Linked DNA regions of Methylocaldum szegediense. The main gene of each other region encodes a partner of the protein of the gene in region 2 in a complex. Links are inferred from orthologs where the notes say so. Each region holds a gene or a part of one and is shown on either strand. Other genes may lie near its edges.

What was found.
Region 1: the proteins of dnaN (region 2) and dinB are in contact, whole or in part, in a solved structure (PDB 1OK7), measured with the Escherichia coli proteins. The link is inferred for Methylocaldum szegediense from one-to-one orthologs.
Region 3: the proteins of dnaN (region 2) and dnaX are in contact, whole or in part, in a cryo-EM structure (PDB 8GIZ), measured with the Escherichia coli proteins. The link is inferred for Methylocaldum szegediense from one-to-one orthologs.

The regions. Positions count from the first base shown.
Region 1 is NZ_OX458333.1:2,290,605-2,293,457, forward strand. It holds dinB (DNA polymerase IV), read right to left. Parts: upstream 2,063-2,853; coding sequence 938-2,062; downstream 1-937. Other genes in the region: QEN43_RS09800 (GNAT family N-acetyltransferase), read left to right, coding at 1-196; QEN43_RS09805 (class I SAM-dependent DNA methyltransferase), read left to right, coding at 220-822; QEN43_RS09815 (DUF427 domain-containing protein), read right to left, coding at 2,225-2,608; QEN43_RS09820 (VOC family protein), read right to left, coding at 2,667-2,853. UniProt on the Escherichia coli protein: Poorly processive, error-prone DNA polymerase involved in translesion repair and untargeted mutagenesis. Copies undamaged DNA at stalled replication forks, which arise in vivo from mismatched or misaligned primer ends.
Region 2 is NZ_OX458333.1:2,999,996-3,008,076, forward strand. What follows is about bases 5,310-8,081. They hold dnaN (DNA polymerase III subunit beta), read right to left. Parts: upstream 7,362-8,081; coding sequence 6,258-7,361; downstream 5,310-6,257. Other genes in these bases: recF (DNA replication/repair protein RecF), read right to left, coding at 5,310-6,175; dnaA (chromosomal replication initiator protein DnaA), read right to left, coding at 7,436-8,081. Outside these bases: QEN43_RS12920 (sensor histidine kinase), read left to right, coding at 1-517; thyA (thymidylate synthase), read right to left, coding at 615-1,511; lgt (prolipoprotein diacylglyceryl transferase), read right to left, coding at 1,569-2,378; gyrB (DNA topoisomerase (ATP-hydrolyzing) subunit B), read right to left, coding at 2,671-5,094; more of recF, read right to left, coding at 5,102-5,309. UniProt on the Escherichia coli protein: Confers DNA tethering and processivity to DNA polymerases and other proteins. Acts as a clamp, forming a ring around DNA (a reaction catalyzed by the clamp-loading complex) which diffuses in an ATP-independent manner freely and bidirectionally along dsDNA.
Region 3 is NZ_OX458333.1:4,829,276-4,832,114, reverse strand. It holds dnaX (DNA polymerase III subunit gamma/tau), read left to right. Parts: upstream 1-522; coding sequence 523-2,157; downstream 2,158-2,839. Other genes in the region: recR (recombination mediator RecR), read left to right, coding at 2,530-2,839; QEN43_RS21200 (YbaB/EbfC family nucleoid-associated protein), read left to right, coding at 2,169-2,492. UniProt on the Escherichia coli protein: Part of the beta sliding clamp loading complex, which hydrolyzes ATP to load the beta clamp onto primed DNA to form the DNA replication pre-initiation complex.

The sequences.
Region 1 (2,853 bases), 710 kb from region 2 along the record:
GATCGTCGATCCCTCCCGGAGAGACGAAGGGATCGGCAGTAAGCTTCTCGATCATGCACTGCGGATTTCCCGCGAACGGGGATGTGCGCGAATCACGCTCCTAACCGACGCGTCCAACGTTGACGCTCACCGATTCTACGAGCGGTTCGGCTTCGCGAAATCGACCATGATTCCCATGCGGCTAGCCCTGAGATGAAAGGCCGAAAGCCCAGTCACGTCATGAATCGAGACGCCTACAACGCCATTGCCGAGTTCTGGGATCAGACGCGCCATGCCTTTTACGGCCGCGAAAAGACGTACTTGGACACTTTTCTCCACAGTTTGCCCGTGCCCTCCCCGATTTTGGACCTGGGCTGCGGCACCGGCCGTCCAATGGCGGAATACGTTTTGAATCGGGGACATGCGCTTACCGGCATCGATCAGGCCGTTCGGCTGCTCGAGCGCGCCAAAGCGCGCCTCCCCGCAGGGGCTTGGATCGAATCGACGATCGAGGCATTCGAAACCGAGGATCGTTTCGCCGGTGTCGTCTGTTGGGACGCCCTCTTCCACATCCCGCGCAAGTATCACCCATCGATCCTGGCTCGCATCGCCAGAATGCTGATCCCAGGGGGCCGGCTGATGCTGACGGTAGGCGGCTCCGAACATCCGCCGTTCACGGACACAATGTTCGGCGAAACCTTTTTCTACGACTCCTTTCCGCCCGACAAAGTACTGAGCATGCTTGCCGCGCTCGGCTTCCAACCGCTGATCGCCGAGTTCATGAACGAGCCGACTTCGGGCCGCGACAAGGGCCGCTATGCCATCGTCGCGCGCATGACTTGAGCTTCCGACTGATCGGCCGCTACCGGTTTACCGGACAGCGTGGCTGCCCAGAGCTACACATTCTCGCCACTTCCAGCCCGCGTATAGCGGTAGATCGCGATGACGGCACTTTGGATCAATCCGGCGTAAAGAGATCCAAGATTACCGGACGCTGCGCATTCTCCAGCACCGAAAAACTCACGCCCAGCAGCCGAACTTTGCGGCGACCGGCTTCTGTCCGGGCCAAAAGATCGGCGAGATGGGGGACGACATCACGGACATCGCGAAAAGGCCGGTCCAAGGTCCGGCCGCGGGTAACCAGCTCGAAGTTGTCGTATTTGACTTTGACGGTCAGGCCACGAGCCGTGAGGCCATGCCGGGACAGTTTGTCGAGTACGCCTTCGGCCAGCTTTGCGAGCTGTTCGCACATCTCGTCCCGGTCCGAAAGATCGACGGGAAATGTGGTTTCTGCGCCCCAAGATTTCCTCGGGCGGTCGGGAACGACCGGCCGCTCGTCGATACCGCGCGCGATGCGGTAATAATGCTCCCCTGCCTTGCCGAAATGCTGGATCAAGGTAGCTAGCGGCAGGCGCTCCAGATCCCGGCCGTAACGAATGCCCAAGGCGAGCATCTTGGCCTCGGTAGCCTTGCCTATGCCATGGAAAGCACCGATGGGGAGATCCGCGATCACGGTCCTGCCTTGCTCCGGGGTGATCACACAAAGTCCGTCCGGCTTGTCGCGATCGGAGGCGATCTTGGCGAGGAACTTGTTGTAGGAAACTCCGGCGGAGGCGGTGAGTCCGGTCGATTCGCGGATACGGCGCTTGATCTCCTCGGCTATCCTCGTGGCCGAACCCTGGCAGAAAGGACTGGCTGTGACATCCAGATAGGCTTCGTCAAGCGAGACGGCTTCGACCCGATCGGTAAACTCGCGAAGGATGGCGCGAATCTGTGCCGAAACCGCTCGGTACACGTCGAACCGTGGCCGGACGAACACCGCCTCCGGGCACAGCCGGTACGCCTGGGCTGCGGGCATGGCCGATCGGATACCGAACGCCCTCGCTTCATAACTGCAGGTCGCCACCACGCCGCGTGAGTTCGGGGCGCCGCCGACCACCACGGGTTTACCCCGCAATTCCGGAAAGTCCCGCTGTTCCACCGCCGCATAGAAGGCATCCATGTCGATGTGGATGATTTTTCGAAGGCTAGGGATCGGTTCGGAACCGCTTGCACCGGCGCGGTCGGTCCTAGATGAGCTCAACGAGGTCATTCCCGAAGCATACTCGAACCTCGAGGCGGTTCGAAACCGCCAACGCCGTCCGTGAAATGGCGCGCGAACGATCGCTGTCCGACCCCGTTTAGATCATGCCGGCGAATTCAGGCGCCAGGCCGAACTGCAGAACGATGTGCCGGCAGCCGAATGTCAGACTCCAAGCTCGATGTGTATGTCCGGATACTTGTGGTCGTAAAAAGCGACTCGGTCTTTCAGCTCGCGATGCTCCTCATAGGGTTCTTCGTATGTCCATACCGAATCCTCTAATGTCTTGTCGCCCAACCTCAGATCGAAGTAGTGAGCGAATCCCTTGAACGGACACTCCGAGGTGGTGTCCGATGGTACGAGCTTCTCCATTTTGACGTCGGAGCGAGGAAAGTAGTAACGCGGGGGATGATGATCTTCGTCGACTTCAATCACATCGTTCGAATCGGCGATCACTTCGCCGTCAATCTTGACCTGCACCCTCTGACGAAGATGCTTTTCCAGCACTTTGTGCTCGGGCCATTTCTGGTATCCGGGCGATTTTTTCATATTGACCTCCTGGTTTGACGGAAACAATCACGGAGACGGCCTTGTCCCGGGGCAGCAGTCAACCGGCACCGTAAGGGCGGGTGATGATTTCGAGCAGGTGACCGTCGGAATCTTCGAAGTACAGTCCGCGTCCGCCGTCATTGTGATTGATCTGGCCGCGCCGGTGCTGTCCGGGATCGGCCCAGTAATCGAGCTCCCGCTCGCGGATGCGGCTAAAAATGCGATCGAAATCGTCCTCGCCGATC
Region 2 (8,081 bases):
AAAGATCACGCTCAAGCAGGAAGCGATAGAACTGTCGGAAGTCATCGAGCGCGCGGTAGAAGCGACTGAGGGCATCATCAAGGCCCAGGAGCATCAGCTTTCGATCTCCTACCCGGACGAGCCGGTATGGCTAAAGGGAGATAGCGTCAGGCTGGTTCAAATATTGACCAATCTCCTGAACAATGCAGCCAAATACACACCGCATGGCGGGCGTATCGATCTTACGGCGGTCGTAGATCACGGCAAAGTCGTAGTCTCGGTTAGCGACACTGGGATCGGTATTCCGCCGGAGCTTTTGCCTCATATTTTTGACCTTTTCACGCAGGCCGATCGCTCCTTGGACCGGTCGCAAGGGGGCCTCGGAATCGGCCTGACCCTGGTGCGAAAACTGGTCGAAATGCACGGCGGGAGTATCGAAGCTTCGAGCAAAGGCCCGGGTCTGGGGAGTGAATTCGTGGTGAGGTTGCCGCGCATGGATATCACGGAATTGAGGACCCAGCGCGGCGGGGCGAAATAGGAAACAATTGGAAGCCGGAAACAGCCGGTTAACCGACAGCCGAGCTCCGTAACAGGGCTCGACTTTTCGAGCGCGATTGAGGATCGGTCGGCTGCGGTCAGACTGCCACGTCGGCTGGTATGTGAGGATGAGGGTCGTAGCCCTCGATCTGAAAATCGTCGATCCGGTAGCTGAACAGATCGGTGGGTTTGCGCTTGATATGTAGCCGCGGGAACGCGCGCGGCTCGCGTTCGATCTGGAGCCGCGCTTGCGGGATGTGATTCAGGTAGAGGTGCACGTCGCAACCGAACCAGACGATTTCTCCGGGTGCGTAACCACATTGGTGGGCGAGAAGGTGGGTCATCAAGGCGAGATTGGCGATGTTCCAACCGAGGCCCAGATAGGCGTCGGCTGAGCGCTGCATTAACGCACCGGACAAGGTGTTCGTCGCTTGGCAGACGAAGAATTGGTAGGTCTTGTGGCAGGGTGGAAGCGCCATATCTTCCAACTGAGCGACGTTCCAACCCTCGAAAAGTAAACGGCGGGAACTGGGGTCGTTTTTTAATCCTTCGATCAGTTGCTGAAGCTGGTCGATTTCTTTGCCGTCGTAAGTCGGCCAGTGACGCCATTGATAGCCATACACGGGTCCGAGGTCGCCCCAACGGGCGGCAAACGCGGCGTCGCTCATGATCCGTCGCTCGAATTCATCTTGACTCACCTGCTCGCCGGTTGCGTCACGGTATTTTTTTAAAGGCCAGTCGGTCCATATCCTTACATTTTGCTCCAATAGCTCGCGGATGTTCCGTCCTCCCGACAACATCCATAAGAGTTCCTTGAAAGCCGTTTTCCAGAAGATCCGCTTGGTGGTGAACAGCGGAAATCCGGCGCTAAGGTCGAACCGCATGGTGTAGCCGAACAACGCGCGGGTGCCTACGCCGGTTCGATCGACTCGCTCATCCCCTTCGGTTATTAGGTTGCGAAGCAAAGTGAGATACTGCTCTTCTGGATGAGGCATGGTGTCGGGTCTCAAGTTATCGAGAGTCGTGCTTTGCGCAGTGACCGTAGAGGGTTTTCAGGAGTTGTCGGTACTCAAAATGGATGTGATCGGGCGACGATAAGCGAGCACCAAAAGGAGAATTCCGACGATGATCATAGGGAAACTCAATATCTGCCCCATGGTGAGCCAGCCGAATGCAAGATAACCGATATGTGCATCGGGCAATCGCACGAACTCGATCAGGAAGCGGAAGATACCATAGAGCAGAAGAAACAGCCCGCTTACGGCCATGGTTGGGGGCGAGCGGCGGCTGAAAAAATGGAGTGCGGCGAAAAGGACGATTCCTTCGAGAAAGGCCTCGTATAGTTGAGTCGGATGGCGTGGCTCGGGGCCGGCATCGGGAAATACCATCGCCCAAGGGACGTTGGTCGGTTTTCCCCAAAGCTCACCGTTGATGAAGTTACCGATTCGACCAGTAAAGAGGCCTATCGGCACATAGCGGGCGACGAAATCGGTAACCGCAAAAAAAGGCGTGTTCTGGCGTCGAGAGAAAATCCACATCGCGACCAGCGCGCCTAGCAATCCGCCGTGAAAAGCCATACCGCCTTCCCAAACTCGGAACAGCATCAAAGGGTCTTGGAGGAAGGCAGGCAAGCTATAGAACAGCATGTATCCGACTCGGCCGCCGACCACGAGGCCGAGCGCGGTATAAAAGACGAGGTCTTCGACCTGGGCGGGACTCCAAGGAAGCCCGGGCTCTTTTGCACGGCGCCGAGCCAGCCACCATGCACCGCCGATGCCGATGACATACATAAGCCCATACCAATGAATCTTCAAGGGACCGATGCTGATAGCCACTGGATCGATTGAAGGATAGGGCAACATTTGGGTGTCTCTCCGTGAATAGGATTCGGATGTGTTCGGGAAAAAAAGTGGTACGAATCGGAAACGCTCGGAAGCTCGGCGAAGAAGTATACCGGGAATGCGGGTCGGGGTGGGTAACCAGGCCAGCTGTTCCACGTGGAACATTTGCGTATGGCTTCAACGGTTCGAGCTTTTCCGAGCGATTGGAAAGGCCCGCTGCGAGAGGGGCCGGTTTCTAGATCGGCCGAGATGGCTAGAGCTCGGAAAGCTTTTTCCAGTCGGATAGGAACATTTTCCGACTTTGGGTTAGCGGTCAAATGTCCAGGTTGGCGACTTCCAAAGCGTTTTTCTCGATGAAATCCCGTCTGGGCTCAACCTGATCGCCCATCAGGGTGGAAAAGACTTCATCGGCGGCTATAGCGTCCTCGATTTTCACCTGTAACAAGCGGCGCGTGTTCGAATCCAAAGTCGTTTCCCATAACTGCTCCGGATTCATCTCGCCGAGCCCTTTATAGCGCTGGATATGCTGTCCCTTCTTCGCCTCCGTCATCATCCATCCGAAAGCCTGTTTGAAGTTCCTTACCCGTTCCTTTTTATCCTCCCATGCTAGGAAGGAGTGCTCGCCGAAAAGACCCTCGACTTTCTGGTTGAAGGAGGCCAGACGTTTATAATCGCCCCCGTTGAAGAATGCAGCGTTGATGTCGAAGGTCTTATGAACTCCGTGCAAGCGCCTACTGACATGGGCCCGAAAGCCGTCGGGCTGGTGAGTAAAATCCAAGTCGATGGCAAAGCTTGCACTGCGGTCAGTGCTGTTTAACCGATCGACCAAAGCCGCGAACCAGGCTTCGGTCGCCTTCGGATCGCTCATCGCGGTAGCATCGAGGACCGGATGTTCGAGGAGCGTGTTTAGCAAAGTCTCGTCGTAGCGATGAGCGAGACGTTGAATCAGGGACTGGATGGTCAAATATTCCCGTGCAAGTTGCTCGAGTCCCTGACCCTGGATCGGGGGCGTGGTTTCGTCGATGTGAAGACGGGTTTTTTCGAGTGCAAGCTGCAATAGATATTCATTGAGTTCGGCGTCATCCTTAACGTAATGTTCCTGCTTGCCTTTCTTGACTTTGTAAAGCGGCGGCTGGGCGATATAGATGTGGCCGCGCTCGATTAGCTCGGGCATCTGCCGATAGAAGAAGGTCAAAAGCAGCGTACGGATGTGCGAACCGTCGATATCGGCATCGGTCATGATGATGATGCGATGGTAGCGTAACTTGTTCGGATCGTATTCTTCCCGGCCAATTCCGCAGCCAAGGGCAGTGATGAGCGTGCCGACTTCTTCGGAGGACAGCATCTTGTCGAACCGGGCCCGCTCGACGTTGAGAATCTTACCTTTGAGGGGAAGTATCGCTTGAGTGCGCCGATCGCGGCCTTGTTTGGCCGACCCGCCGGCGGAATCGCCCTCTACGATGAACAGCTCTGACAAAGTCGGATCGCGTTCCTGGCAATCCGCCAGCTTGCCAGGCAACCCGGCGATGTCCAAGGCGTTCTTCCGTCGGGTCATTTCTCGCGCCTTGCGGGCCGCCTCCCGGGCACGGGCGGCATCGATCATCTTGTTTGCGATGAGACGGGCGATCGAGGGGTTTTCCAGGAGAAACTCTTGAAATTTTTCCCCCATGGCCGACTCCACGACAGGCTTTACCTCAGAGGAGACGAGCTTGTCTTTGGTCTGAGACGAAAACTTCGGGTCGGGAACCTTGACCGAGAGGACCGCGGTTAAGCCTTCACGAGCATCATCGCCCGAGGTTGGGATTTTCTGCTTTTTCAACAAGCCCTGTTCTTCGATGTATTGATTGAGCGTGCGGGTAAGCGCGGCGCGGAAACCGGCCAGATGGGTGCCTCCATCGCGTTGCGGAATATTATTAGTGAAACAGAAGATGTTCTCTTGATACGAATCGTTCCACTGCATGGCGACCTCGACCACCATGCCGTCCTTCTCCGTCTGGAAGTAAAAGACCTTGTCGAACAAGGGAGTCTTGTTCTTGTTCAGATGTTCGACAAAAGCCCGGATGCCTCCCTCGAACTCGAAGACATCAGTTTTCGCAGTACGTTCGTCCTCAAGCGTTATGCGAACACCAGAATTTAGGAACGACAGTTCGCGGAGACGCTTGGCGAGAATGTCGTAATGAAACTCGATATTGCTAAAGATAGCGGGGCTGGGTTTGAAGCGGATGGTCGTCCCGGTTCCGTCCGCGTCGCCGATCTGCGCAAGGGGTGCCAAGGGCTCGCCGTCGCGGTACTCTTGCCGATAACGTTTTCCGCCGCGTTTAATTTCGAGTATCAAATGTTCGGATAGGGCATTCACAACCGAGACGCCAACGCCGTGAAGTCCGCCGGAAACCTTATAGACGTTATCGTCGAATTTGCCCCCCGCGTGTAAAACGGTCATGATGACCTCGGCGGCGGAACGGCCCTCTTCTTCGTGAATATCGACCGGAATTCCGCGGCCGTCATCGGCGACGGTTACTGATTCGTCGCTGTGAATAATGACTCGGATCGTCTTGCAGTGCCCGGCCAGAGCCTCATCGATAGAATTATCGACAACCTCGAAGACCATGTGATGAAGGCCCGAGCCGTCGTCAGTATCACCGATATACATACCCGGGCGCTTACGGACGGCATCGAGCCCCTTCAGGACCTTGATGGCGGTGCTGTCATAATCTTTAGCGAGTTTGGTCATGCTCATTCTTGGTTTACGCTTGCGTTACTTGCCCATGTTCCACGTGGAACACTGCGGCATCATGGTCTACGGCGTCTCTAATGATTCGGTCAGCCGTCGCGGTGATGAAAAATTGAGTGGGATGCTCCCGTAACAAGCCGAGAAGTCTGTTTTTGTTGTGCTCATCCAGCTCTGAAGCAATATCATCAATCAGTACGCATGCGCTCCCACCTACGCTCTCTTCCATGAGCAACGCCTGAGCCAACAAAAGCGAATACACCAAAAGTTTCATTTGGCCGCGGGAGAGGTAAGCTCTCGCCGGACGGCCTTCCAGCGAGATCGAGAAGTCGGCTTTGTGGGGACCCGATTGCGTATATCCGAGGCGAATGTCCGATGCGACATCTTCTTGCAACGCCGCTTCCAGAGTTTTGTTCTTGCTCCATCCGGACTGTAAGTGGAGCTCAAACTCGAAACCCTCGAAAAATTGCGCGGCGCTTCGCAAGAAAAACGGCTTCAGTTTTTCCGCATAACGGTCGCGCGCACTGCTTATTATTGTACCGTATCGCGCCACCTCCCTGTTCCATAACTCGATGTCACCCAGTCGCTTTTCCCGCAATAGGGTGTTACGTTGGCTCAACGCTCTGACATAGCGTCGCCAGCAATCCAAATAGGATTTCTCGAAGTGAAACACCCCCCAATCGAGAAATTGCCGGCGGTATTTCGGGGCGCCTTCCAGTAAAGTGCTGCTTGATGGTTGAATGACGAGAACCGGAAAGGCACCGATGAGTTCGGCACTTGATTGGATCTTCCGTCCCTCGAGATGAATCTCCCGTTCGCCACGCGTGATACGAACGCCTATAGGTATCGCCGACCCGGTTTCGTTCACGACCTTTCCGGTCACCATTAGCCCACTTTGGCCGAAACGGATGACTTGGCTGATTTGGGACGTACGAAACGAGCGCGCTCTCCCCAATAAATAAACCGCCTCGAGCAAGGATGTCTTGCCGCTGGCATTCGGGCCAACGACGAAGTTGAGGTGTGGGGATGGCTCTATCGCGGCGTACTCGATATTGCGGACATCACGGGCCTCGATTTTGACCAGGCTCATACGCGGCATCGGTCACCCATGACACCGTGCATGGATCGGTCCGAAACCGCTCCGCACCATGTTGGCGAAACATGCCTCGCACTCAAAGGCGCATAGGCATGACGATGAATTTGAACTGCCTGTCCTCGCAATCTTCGATTAGGCAGCTGTTGGCGCTCTCGGTGAAGGATAGCTTGACGCTTTCGGAGTCCACATTGTTGACGGCATCCAAGAGATAGGACGCATTGAATCCGACCGAAACTCCCTTGCCGTTCAGTTCGACCGCAATCCATTCTTCGGCCTCTTCGTGCTCAGGATTCTGGGCTTTGAGGCACATCGTTCCTTCTTCGCTGACTTCCATGCTGACACCCCGGTATTTTTCGTTCGACAATACAGAGACGCGCGTCAACGCCCCCTTGAATGCGGTCTTTTCAACGAGGACCACTCGCGTCAAATCACGCGGCATCACACGCTGATAATCCGGAAATCTCCCTTCGATCAACTTAGCGGCAAAGCGAACTGTTCCCAGATCGACGCGCAGACTGTTGGGTGCGATTTGAATCGTGACCGGATTCTCTCCCTCGTCCAACAACCGATTCAATTCCAGTATGCCCTTTCTGGGAACGATGATCTGTCGTCCCTCTTCCGGCCCGTTCTCCAGCGGCTGCTCGAAATACGCCAGACGATGTCCGTCCGACGAAACCGCTCGAAGCATTTGGGCATCCAAATCCAGCAACAATCCGTTCAGATAATAACGAACGTCTTGTTGCGCCATCGCGAAGATGGTCTTTTCGAGTGCACGTTTCAAGCAATCGCGAGGAACAGCAACCTCGACTTCCGGCGTTCCCGCCTCGAACTCCGGATAATTTTCCGCCGGCAGGGTGCTCAAATTGAAACGGCTGGATCCGCACTGGATTACGAATTTTTCTTGCCTGCACTCGAGATTGACCACGCTTTTCTCCGGCAGAAGGCGGAAAATATCCAGGAACTTGCGCGCCGGCACCGTAACCGAGCCCGCCTCGCCACTTTCTACTAGTGCTTTGGTAACCAGCTGGACTTCCAAATCCGTACCCGTCAGCTCCAAAACGCCATCGGAAAGCTTCAGAAGCACGTTGGACAGAATCGGCAGGGTTTGGCGTCGTTCGATGACGCCGACCACCTGCTGCAAGGGGGTCAGCAAATTCTCCCGGCTTATCGTGAACTTCATAATGAGCTCATGTGTTGGATGCTAAACGCGTTAGACCAAAGGTGCCGACACTTCAAGCCACGGCTCCGTCAGGGCTAGTTCGATAGGGTACGCATGAGGTTCGAGTAGTCCTCTGCAAACTTGCTATCGCTTTCTTTCAGTTCCTGGACCTTACGACACGCGTGCAAAACGGTGGTATGGTCCCGCCCGCCGAACTGCTGTCCGATTTCCGGCAAGCTGTGATTGGTCAGCTCTTTGGCCAACGCCATGGCGATTTGCCGAGGACGCGTCACCGACCGGGTCCGTTTGTTCGCAAGGAGGTCCGCCACTCGGATCTTGTAGTATTCCGCAACCGTCTTCTGGATGTTTTCGATATTGATCATGCGATCCTGAAGCGCGATCAAATCCCTAAGCGCCTCTTTGGTAAATTCCAGCGTAATCGGCTTGCCGGTGAAGTGGGCATTGGCGATAACGCGCCGTAACGCCCCTTCCAATTCGCGGATGTTCGAGCGGATCCGCTTGCCGATAAAGAACGCCACTTCCGGCGACAAATCGACACCAGCGTGCTGTGCCTTGCTCATCAGAATTGCCACGCGGGTTTCCAAATCCGGCGGCTCGATCGCCACGGGAAGGCCCCAGCCGAAACGCGACTTCAATCGCTCTTCGAGACCCTTGATTTCCTTGGGATAACGGTCGCAGGTCAAGACTACTTGATGTTTGTTTTCCAGAAGGCTATTGAAG
Region 3 (2,839 bases), 1.8 Mb from region 2 along the record:
TCATGCCGGTGATACCCGAATGCGCCATACAGGACGATTCGGCAACGCCATAAAGCTGATTGGAGAATGCTCTAAACCCTATCGCAATAGGCGTTCGCCCAGAGCCCTTTGACAGGCGTTAGCCCCTCCTGGGGTAGGTTCTTCGCCAAACAGACCAATTTTTACCTGTGAAGCGACGATGAATCGCTGGGCCGGATTGACTGGCATCGAATTCATTCTGCTGTCGTCCCTCGTCACACGTGAAAGCTGCTGCTCAGGATAACCGCGCGATAGGCGAGATCGTTTGACCTTGAAGACCGGGCACTAATCGACGATAATGCATATTCTTTAGCCCAACCGCGATCCTGGTTGGGTCGCCGAGTTCAATGGCGAGTCGCGTCGGTCCCCTCGCAACGATACGCTGTAAACCCCGTCAGGCCCGGAAGGGAGCAGCGGTAGCATCGGATTCGTGTGCCGGGGTGCGGCTGGCGTGGCTTGCCGCCCTAATTCATTCGTCCGGTCGATCGCGTGCACAAACCCGCAATGCCGTATCAGGCTCTAGCCCGGAAATGGCGCCCTCGCACTTTTAGCGAAATCGTCGGCCAGGAGCATGTCGTTCGAGCGTTGATCCATGCGATTGAGTTCGACCGCATGCATCATGCCTATCTCTTCACCGGTACCCGTGGCGTGGGCAAGACCACTATTGCTCGAATTCTCGCCAAGGCGCTCAATTGCGAGGGTCGAAAAACATCCGATCCGTGCGGCGAATGCGTGATCTGCCGAGAAGTGGACGAAGGCCGCTTTGTCGATTTGATCGAAGTGGACGCCGCCTCGCGTACCAAGGTCGAAGATACCCGCGATCTGCTCGAGAACGTTCAATACGCGCCGAGCCAGGGGCGATACAAGGTTTACTTGATCGACGAAGTGCACATGCTGTCGGGGCACAGCTTCAACGCTCTGCTCAAGACGCTCGAAGAGCCGCCTCCCCACATCAAATTCCTGTTGGCCACGACCGATCCGCAAAAAATTCCGGTCACGGTGCTGTCCAGATGCCTTCAATTTAGTTTGAAGCGGCTGACTCCGGACCAGATTCGAAGCCAAATGGAAGAGATTCTGAGGCGTGAGAACATCGAGTACGAAGTCAACGCCGTAAAGCTGCTCGCCCGGGCAGCGGAAGGCTCCATGCGTGACGGACTGAGCCTTCTTGATCAGGCGATCGTCCACGGCGGCGGTCGCCTTCGGGAAACCGACGTCAGCCTCATGCTAGGTACCGTCGCGAGGCATCCGGTTTTCGAGCTCCTGTCGGCGCTCGCCGAGGGAGACGCGGCGGCGCTGCTTCGGCAGATCGATCAGATGGCGGAACACACGCCGAACTTCGCCGACGTGCTGCAGCAAATCCTGATCGTCCTGCATCACGCCTCGCTAGCCCAGTGGGTACCCGAGGCGATCAGGCGCGAGGATGACGCCGATCGGATTCTCGATCTAGCCCGCCGGATCAGCGCAGAGGATTTACAGCTTTTTTATCAGATCGGCTTGATCGGTCAGCGGGATTTGCCACTCGCCCCTGACCCGCGCTCGGGCTTTGAAATGGTGATGCTGCGCATGCTGGCATTTCGTCCGGCGACATCATCGGCGGACATGCAGAGCGGCGTCGATGCGACGCCCCCTAAGACAAACGAATCGCCGAAAACAACCCGAAAGGTCGATGTTCGTCCCACGCCTGCGCCGGTTCAGACCGACCCTGTGCCGGTCAAGAACGAGACCAAGACCGACACCGGGGGAGTACCTCAGACCGGAGCGCCCCATGATTGGCACGAACTGATCCGGGCGATGGGCATCACCGGCTTGACTCGCGAACTGGCGAACAATTGCGTATTGCTGGACCTGGATGAAAAACGCTGCATTCTTGCGCTCGACCCGCAACATGCTCATCTCCGCGTCAGCCGGGTGGAAGCCAACTTGGAAAAGGCACTGAGGGATTATTTCCGAAGCCCTCTGAAATTGACGATCAAGATCGAGGCGCCCGGACAGGAAACACCCGCTAAGCTCATTCAGCGCGAAAAAGAGGAACGCCAACGGAACGCGGAAATCGAAATAGAGCAAGACGAGAACGTCAGAGCACTGAAAGAGCGTTTCGACGCACGTATCGTCCCTGGTTCCACCAAACCCATAGACTAATGGAGAATCCCATGAAAAACCCGCTCGCCAATCTCATGCAGCAAGCACAGAAGATGCAGGAGAACCTACAAAAAGCACAGGAGGAATTGGCCGCTTTGGAAGTTCAGGGCGAATCCGGCGGCGGACTCGTTCGGATCATCATGAACGGCAAAAAAGAAGTAAAAAAAGTCAGCATTGACGAAAGCCTAGTAAAAGAAGATCGGGATATGCTAGAAGACCTGGTCGCCGCCGCCGTAAATGACGCCATAAACCGAGTCAACCGCCTGAAGCAGGAAAAAATGGCGGCCTTGACCGGCGGTATCGAACTACCCGCCGGATTCAAATTGCCGTTTTGAAACACGCTCGCTGCAAGACCGAACCCTATCGTAGCCCATGCCTAAGACCGGGGCTTTGTCCCAACTGATGCAAGCCCTACGCTGCCTTCCAGGGGTCGGCCCCAAGTCGGCCCAGCGGATGACCTTCCATCTGCTCCAACGCGACCGGCAAGGCGCGCGAAATCTCGCCGAATCCTTGCTCGCCGCCCTCGAAAAGGTCGGCCATTGTGCGCTATGCCGCACCTTGACCGAAGGCGAGCTTTGTAACATTTGCACTAACCCCGATCGCGACAAAACGCAGCTGTGCATCGTGGAAACGCCCGCCGAGGTTTATGCGATCAGCCAGGCAACCGGCTTCAAGGGTCTCT